2 regions of the Agrobacterium sp. CG160-95 genome follow, and region 1 is predicted to be linked to the other one. Evidence: predicted binding sites of a transcription regulator. Region 1 holds the regulator's gene; the other holds the start of a gene.
What was found. The regulator PhoB, encoded in region 1, activates phosphate uptake and scavenging genes when phosphate is short. The targets are predictions, from matches to a motif close to TGTCATNNANCTGTCAT.
Positions count from the first base shown of each region.

Region 1 (4,170 bases):
CGCTGGTAGAGGGAGCTAGAGCAATGAACATGTTGTCGGAAGCAGCAGTTGAAAAGGCGCTGGACAAGAAAATGAATGAAGTCTCATACAAGATGATCGGCAAGGATGTTTCGGTTTATTACGGCGAAAAGCGCGCGCTTTACGACGTGAACCTCAATGTCCGCGAAAACACGGTGACTGCACTTATCGGCCCGTCCGGTTGCGGTAAATCCACTTTCCTGCGCACCTTGAACCGCATGAACGACACGATCGACGGTTGCCGGGTCACCGGCAAGATCACGCTCGATACCGACGATATCTACGATCAGCAGATCGACGTCGTGGAACTGCGTGCCCGCGTCGGCATGGTGTTCCAGAAGCCGAACCCGTTCCCGAAGACGATTTATGAGAACATCGCCTACGGCCCGCGTATCCACGGTCTCGCCCGCAACAAGGCGGATATGGACCAGATCGTCGAGCATAGCTTGCAGAAAGCGGGTCTTTGGAACGAGGTGAAGGATCGTTTGCTGGAATCCGGCACGGGCCTGTCCGGTGGCCAGCAGCAGCGTCTGTGCATCGCACGCGCGGTTGCCGTCAGCCCGGAAGTGATCCTGATGGACGAGCCGTGCTCGGCGCTGGATCCGATCGCGACTGCGAAGGTCGAGGAACTGATCCACGAACTGCGCACCAACTACACCATCGTCATCGTCACGCACTCCATGCAGCAGGCGGCGCGCGTTTCCCAGCGTACGGCCATGTTCCATCTTGGTCATCTTGTCGAAGAAAACGAAACCGACAAGATGTTCACTAATCCGGACGACCAGCGCACGCAGGACTACATCATGGGCCGCTTCGGCTGATCCCCGGCCGGTGCTTTATCGTAACCGTACAAGACTGGTGCCTCTGCCGTGCCCCGCTGTTGGGCACGCGCATGCAGGCCAAGCCGGAGGAATAGACCATGACACAGACAACGACCCATTCGCATATCCTGTCTGCCTATGACGACGAACTGAAGTTTCTGACGCGCCGCATCGCCGAAATGGGCGGTCTTGCCGAGCAGATGTGCGGTGACGCCGTGCGCGCACTCGTCAATTCCGATGCTGCGCTTGCGCAGAAAGTCATTTCGGACGATACCATTCTCGACCACGCTGAGCGCGAAATTGGCGACAAGGCGATCGTAACCATCGCCAAGCGTCAGCCGATGGCGGCAGACCTTCGCGAGATCATCGGCACCCTGCGTATCGCCGCCGATCTCGAACGCGTCGGCGATCTTGGCAAGAACACGGCCAAGCGCGTTATCGCTGTCGCCGGCACCGGTGTTCCGCGCAAGCTCGCCCGCGGCATCGAGCATCTGTCCGACCTGGCGCTGGTGCAGCTCAAGGAAGTCCTCGACGTCTATTCCACGCGTTCCGCCGAAAAGGCCAATGCGATCCGTGAACGCGACGAGGAAATCGATGCCATGTACACGTCGCTCTTCCGGGAGCTTCTGACCTACATGATGGAAGACCCGCGCAACATCACCACCTGCACGCATCTTCTGTTCTGCGCCAAGAACATCGAGCGTATCGGCGATCATGCGACGAATATCGCAGAGACGATCTATTACATGACCACCGGCAGCCAGCCGGAGGGCGAGCGTCCGAAGGACGACAGTTCCAACACGCTTGGTTCGGTGACCGAGTAACAGACAAGCAGAAGCTTGCGGAGTTCAGCATATGGTGCCCAAGATTGCAGTTGTGGAAGACGAGGAAGCGTTGAGCGTCCTGCTTCGTTACAATCTCGAGGCTGAGGGATACGACGTCGACACGATACCCCGTGGCGATGAGGCGGAAATCAGGCTGCAGGAGCGCATTCCGGATCTTCTTATCCTGGACTGGATGTTGCCCGGTGTCTCCGGTATCGAACTGTGCCGGCGCTTGAGAATGCGGCCGGAAACAGAACGCCTGCCCATCATCATGCTGACGGCGCGTGGCGAAGAGAGCGAACGGGTTCGCGGTCTCGCTACCGGCGCTGACGATTATGTCGTCAAGCCGTTCTCGACGCCGGAACTCATGGCCCGGGTCAAGGCCATGTTGCGCCGGGCCCGTCCGGAGGTTCTGTCGTCGGTGCTCAAATGCGGCGATATCGAACTGGACCGCGAGACCCATCGCGTTCACCGCAAAAGCCGCGAAGTGCGTCTCGGCCCGACGGAATTCCGCTTGCTGGAATTCCTGATGACGTCGCCGGGTCGGGTGTTTTCCCGCTCGCAATTGCTGGATGGCGTCTGGGGTCATGATATCTATGTCGACGAGCGTACTGTCGATGTGCATGTCGGACGTCTGCGCAAGGCCCTGAATTTCTCGCACATGCAGGATGTCATCCGCACGGTGCGTGGTGCGGGATATTCGATGGAAGCCTGAGCGATGCGGAACCAGATAGTTTCGCTGGCGAAGTAGTGCACCAAAAAATCAGGAAGCCCGAAATCTGAAACGATTTCGGGCTTTTTCAATATGAATATCCGCCAAACTCGATGCCATTGTCCGTTTTGACCGGAGGAGATCGGCGGCGCGTTGAAATCCGGATTGAAGGGTCACGCCCGATAGTAAGGGGAAAGGGTGAGGCCTGCCATCAAGCCGCCCAGAAAGCGGCTTTATTTTTGTCATAAAAAAACGGGCCCGAAGGCCCGTAATTTTTGAGTGCTGAATGCGTGCCGCAACACTCAAGCCTTGCGGCGCTCGCTCACCGGCTGGTAGGCGAGTTTCGCATGGAACTTGCAATAGGGCGAAGATTCCAGCGCTTCACAACCGCAGAAATGGAAGTCGTCCTTCAGCGGATCGCCAACCGGCCATTTGCAGGTGCGCTCGGTCAGTTCCGTCAGCGTCAGGCGACGGGAAATCGGCGTGACAACGTTCTTGGAAGGAACGTAATCGAGCACCTGCGCGGTCTCGATATCGATCTCCTCGTGCAGCGCCGTTGCAGCGTTCGAACGGGTGAGGATACGCGCCGGTGCCGCGTTGACGCGACCTGCGAAAGTCGTCGCGCGCGGGGCAGGGGCAGCTGTGCGCTTCGGCGCGGAGCGTGCCGAAGTCACTGGACCGCCAGCCTTGACGCGTCCCGGCAGATTGAGACGATGGACCTTGCCGATCACGGCATTACGGCTGACGCCGCCCAGCTGCGCTGCAATCTGGCTGGCGCTAAGGCCCTCGGACCACAATTTCTTGAGCTTTTCGACTCGTTCGTCTGTCCAGTTCATGCCGCTTCTCCGCTTGTCGCGTGTATTTTCGGCAGAATCCCTCTCCGTCTCGCGCGCATGCCGCAAGCGTGGTTTCCGCCTGATTTTCGGTGACTAGTTCCGCCGCAATGCAGTCTAGTAATTAGCGATTAACCTAGTGCCAGCCCGACTCCGTGGCAAGAGTCGCGGGAATCATCTGGAATCGATTTTCCGGTTTTCCCCAACTTGCTGGCGTATTGAGTCTGAAAGGCAACACCTTGGGGCTGGCCCGCCGCCGCATACTAGTGCTTGAGAAGCCCGGGAAACGCTGACTTTTGTTGACATCGGCAAACGAAGTGACAATAGTGCCCCTGCCGCCGCAAGGCGGCATTTTGATTTTCAGGCGAGGGATAACCCCGCAAGCCTATTGACAACAGTTTGACAGCGCATCTGCGCAAGGAGTGATACAGCCATGGCCGAAGCCGGCGCGCCATTGTTTGATACGTTTTCAAGAGCCCCCCTGCGCTTCGAGCGCGGTGAGGGTGTATGGCTGTTCACGGAAAGCGGCGAGCGATATCTGGATTTTGCGGCCGGTGTTGCTGTCAACTCGCTGGGCCACGCCCATCCTCACCTCGTTGATGCGATCAAGACGCAGGCCGAGAAGGTCTGGCACGTCTCGAACCTTTATGAAGTACCGGGACAGGAAAAACTCGCCAGGCGCCTGACGGAAGCGACTTTCGCGGACAAGGTATTCTTCACAAATTCAGGCGCGGAAGCCCTGGAATGCGCCATTAAGACCGCCCGCCGTTATCACTATACCAAGGGCCATCCGGAGAAGTTCCGCATCGTGTCCTTCGAAGGCGCTTTCCATGGCCGTACACTGGCGACGATCGCCGCGGGTGGCCAGCAGAAATACCTCGAAGGTTTCGGTCCCAAGGTCGAAGGTTTCGATCAGGTTCCGTTCGGTGATGTCGATGCCCTCAAGGCCGTCATCACGGCTG
Region 1 covers NZ_JBNWDU010000001.1:993,873-998,042, reverse strand. Annotated here, with positions in the region: gene pstA (phosphate ABC transporter permease PstA) at 1-9, shown strand, start outside; gene pstB (phosphate ABC transporter ATP-binding protein PstB) at 24-839, shown strand; gene phoU (phosphate signaling complex protein PhoU) at 938-1,663, shown strand; gene phoB (phosphate regulon transcriptional regulator PhoB) at 1,695-2,378, shown strand; gene ACQZ63_RS04955 (GcrA family cell cycle regulator) at 2,678-3,211, opposite strand; gene ACQZ63_RS04950 (aspartate aminotransferase family protein) at 3,642-4,170, shown strand, end outside.

Region 2 (4,170 bases), on a different contig from region 1:
CAGATGAAGAACATAGACGGCATCTACCTGCCGGAAATGGCGTTTGACATCGAAGCGGAAGCCGAACGGCTGAAGGCGATCATGGACAAACACGGCTACGTCACGTTGTTCGTTTCCGAAGGTGCGGGGCTCGATTCCATCGTTGCCGAACGCGAAGCCGCCGGTGAGGCCGTCAAGCGCGATGCCTTCGGCCATGTGAAGATCGACACCATCAATGTCGGCGGCTGGTTCCAGAAGCAATTCGCCGGCCTCATCGGCGCCGAACGCTCCATGGTCCAGAAATCCGGTTACTTCGCCCGCTCCGCTCCCGCCAATGGCGATGATCTGCGCCTCATCCAGGGCATGGTCGATCTTGCCGTCGAAAGCGCGCTGAACAAGGTCTCGGGCGTCACCGGCCACGACGAAGACCAAAAGGGTAAATTGCGGACCATCGAGTTTCCGCGTATCAAGGGCGGAAAGCATTTCGACCTGTCTGCAAAATGGTTCACCGAAGTGATGGAACACGTCGGTCAACCGTTCACAGCGGCCTAATTTTACGATAGGCTGGATAAAGCGGCGACAGGGAGGGCAAGGAGGAAGAGAATGTCTGGACAGGCGTGGCTGGTTTTTTGTGCAGCATGTGCCGTTGTGTTCGCACTTCCCTCTCCCCTTGTATTCTCTGTCGCCTCGTATGCCGCTATCCGCGGCAGAAAAACGGTGTTTACCTCCGTCACTGGCGGCGCGCTTGGCATCGTCACAGCCATGACGATATCCGCGATTCCAGCGGCTGGCCTTGCCTATCTGCCGCATGCCTTTGTGGAAATCGTTCAGTGGACGGGTATCGGCTGGCTGATTCTTTTCCTGTTATGGACCTTTGCCACCCCCGCCGCCCAGGCAGCCAATGCAGACAATGACAATCTGCCCGGCAAATCATCCAGCGGCATTTTCCGTGATTGCTACGCCATTGCAGCGTTGCGTCCGCGCTATTTCATGTTCTTCCTGGCACTGTTGCCGCAATTCGTTTCCACCTCCGGCAATGCGGTCGAAACGCTGGCCGTAGCGCAGGCCGCAATCCTGTTGCTGGCACTTGGCATTCTGGCAGCGCAGGCACTCTTTGCCGGCTCCACGCTGGCACTGGTGCGCCGCATGTCCGGCAACAAAAAAATCCGGCCGAAATACCGCACTCACTTCATTTCTGGCCGTGCCGTCAGCGCCGGATACCGCCGCATCGCCGCCTGAAAAACCGCGATGCCACGTCCCGGCTTGCCGCTATCCTTACAATAGGTTAATGAAGGCTCGACGGGACACTGCCTGCTTCGCTCGACGCGGGGGTATCGACAGACAGGCATAACGAAGGCGGCAACATGCGAAATTCGGCAAAATTCCGCGGAAGAAGCGCACTTCTTCTGTCTTCCACGGTGGGCCTTGCACTGGCTTTGGCCGGATGCACCAGCGTCGAATATGCCGCAAAGGAAGGGCCGAACGGCCCGAAAATAGCCGCAGTCAACCAGACCGCACCGGCACAAGCCTCCGCACAGTCGGAAACGGCTGGTACCCCGGCTGATACCGCCGCACCGGCAGTACATGCCACTGACGTGGCAGCCTCTTCCCAGCCCGAATCGCTTCCAACCGTCGCTGCCGTCAAGGGTGGCCGCGTGGCGCTGCCGCCGGCAGCCGAAATTGCAGCGGCAGTGGCGAGCCCAACCCAAATGCAGCCACAGCAACAACAGACAGAGGTCGCGCAGGCAACGGTAACGACAGCCGCGCCGACGACGGCTGCGGCTCTTGCACCGCACGCCACAACGCCGGCAGCCGCAGCGATCGAAACCGCAAGTGCCGCCGCGAAACCGGCGGCCCACAACTCTGCCGCCGACCTGCCGCAGGTGGTTGCCGTCAAGGGCAGCTTCCCGCCCGCACCGCCGCCGCCCGGAACACCGTCGATCGGTACCGAACTGACCGCGGAGCGCAAAGTCATTCCACTGCCGAAGCCGGACAGCACGGTTCTGGCCTATGCGGCCGGCCCGACCAACGCCGCCCTTGCCGCTATCCGGCAGAACGAAACGATGACGGCGCCGTACAAATCCGCGCCGGCCGGACGTGAAAAGCTGAGCGGGCTTATTTCGAAATACGCTGTCATGTATAATGTGCCGGAAGATCTGGTGCATCGCGTGGTGCAGCGTGAAAGCAGATACAATCCCGGCGCCTATAATGGCGGCCACTTCGGCCTGATGCAGATCAAGCACGCCACGGCCCGCTCCATGGGCTTTGATGGCCCCGCCTCTGGCCTGTTCGATGCCGAAACCAACCTCAAATATGCCGTCAAATATCTGAGCGGCGCCTGGCTTGTTGCCGACAACAACCAGGACAATGCTGTCAGGCTTTATGCACGCGGTTATTATTACGACGCCAAGCGCAAGGGCATGCTGCACGTTCTGCGCAAGTAAGCCTTTGAGCAGCATCGGGACTGCAATGCAGCAAAGCAGCTTTTCTTAAAAACGTCGAGCACGTCACTTTTGTCATCCTCGGGCTTGTCCCTGGGATCTGCAAGCTTTTGATTTTACGATATGTGCTTAGATCCTCGGTACAAGCCCGAGGATGACGTCGCATCCAAATCTAAGCTTGAGACCCAAGTTGGTTTCATACCGCCTTTTCGATTCGTTACGTCGGCCCACAACCCCTGTCATCAAACTGTAGCGTCGTGACTGTAGACGCCTCTCAATCTATTGAGAGGTGAACATATGACGAGTGCGGCACCCAAGACCGGCTTCAGCAAGAATACGAAACTGAAGTCCGCATTGCTCCAGCACAAGGCGCTCTCGAAAAGCGGTTTTTCCGAACGGTTCTTCGGGGTTCTCTTTTCCGGTCTGGTTTATCCGCAAATCTGGGAAGACCCGGAAATCGATATGGAAGCGATGGAGCTTGCTGAAGGCCACCGTATCGTCACCATCGGCTCGGGCGGCTGCAACATGCTGGCCTACCTCTCCCGCAACCCTGCCAGCATCGATGTGGTGGATCTTAACCCGCATCACATCGCTCTCAACAAGCTGAAGCTTGCCGCCTTCCGCCATCTCCCGGCCCATCAGGATGTGGTTCGCCAGTTCGGCCGCGCCAATACGCGCAGCAATAGTCATGGCTACGACCGATTCATCGCCGACCATCTCGACGACACGACCAAGGCCTACTGGTCGAAACGCACCCTGTCCGGCCGTCGCCGCATCTCGGTATTCGACAGGAACATATACCGCACCGGTCTGCTCGGCCGTTTCATCGGCGCCGGCCACCTTATGGCGCGCCTGCACGGCGTCAGGCTGACTGAAATGGCCAATAGCCGCACGCTGGATGAACAGCGTCGGTTCTTCGACAGCAAGGTCGCACCGCTGTTCGACAAGCCGGTGGTGCGCTGGCTGACGAAGCGAAAAAGTTCGCTGTTCGGCCTTGGCATTCCGCCCCGCCAATATGACGAGCTGGCAAGCCTTTCCAACGACGGCACAGTCGCCTCCGTCCTCAAGGAGCGACTTGAAAAGCTTGCCTGCAACTTTCCACTCAGCGACAATTATTTCGCCTGGCAGGCCTTCGCGCGCCGTTATCCCGAGCCGCATGAGGGTGCCCTGCCCGCTTATCTCAAGCGGGAATATTACGAGACGATCCGCGACAACACCGCCCGCGTTGCCGTGCACCACGCCACCTATACCGAGCTGCTTTCCAAAAAACCGGCAAACGGCGTCGATCGCTACATTCTGCTCGATGCGCAGGACTGGATGACGGACGTGCAGCTCAACGAATTGTGGTCGCAGATCAGCCGCACCGCCGCTCCCGGCGCCCGCGTCATTTTCCGCACCGCTGCCGAAAAGAGCGTGATCGAAGGCCGTCTCTCGGCCGATATCCGCAACCAGTGGATCTATCTAGAGGAACGCTCCAATGAGCTCAACGCCATGGACCGTTCGGCCATCTATGGCGGCTTCCATATCTATCAGAGGGCTCTGGCATGAAAACCATCGGCGAGAATGTCGGCCTTGCGGATGAGGCGCATGCGAGCCTGATGGACCGCATGTATCGCCACCAGCGGCATATCTACGATATTACCCGCAAATATTACCTTCTGGGCCGCGACAGGACCATTTCCGGCCTCGACGTGCCCAAGGGTGGCACGCTGCTTGAAGTCGGCTGCGGTACCGGCCGCAACCTGCTGCT
Region 2 covers NZ_JBNWDU010000004.1:455,358-459,527, reverse strand. Annotated here, with positions in the region: gene ACQZ63_RS16535 (pyrophosphate--fructose-6-phosphate 1-phosphotransferase) at 1-531, shown strand, start outside; gene ACQZ63_RS16530 (LysE family translocator) at 583-1,218, shown strand; gene ACQZ63_RS16525 (lytic transglycosylase domain-containing protein) at 1,344-2,423, shown strand; gene ACQZ63_RS16520 (BtaA family protein) at 2,718-3,968, shown strand; gene ACQZ63_RS16515 (class I SAM-dependent methyltransferase) at 3,965-4,170, shown strand, end outside.
Region 2: a site for PhoB is predicted at 2,658-2,674, ahead of ACQZ63_RS16520 (BtaA family protein). Genes of this name have one in related genera too.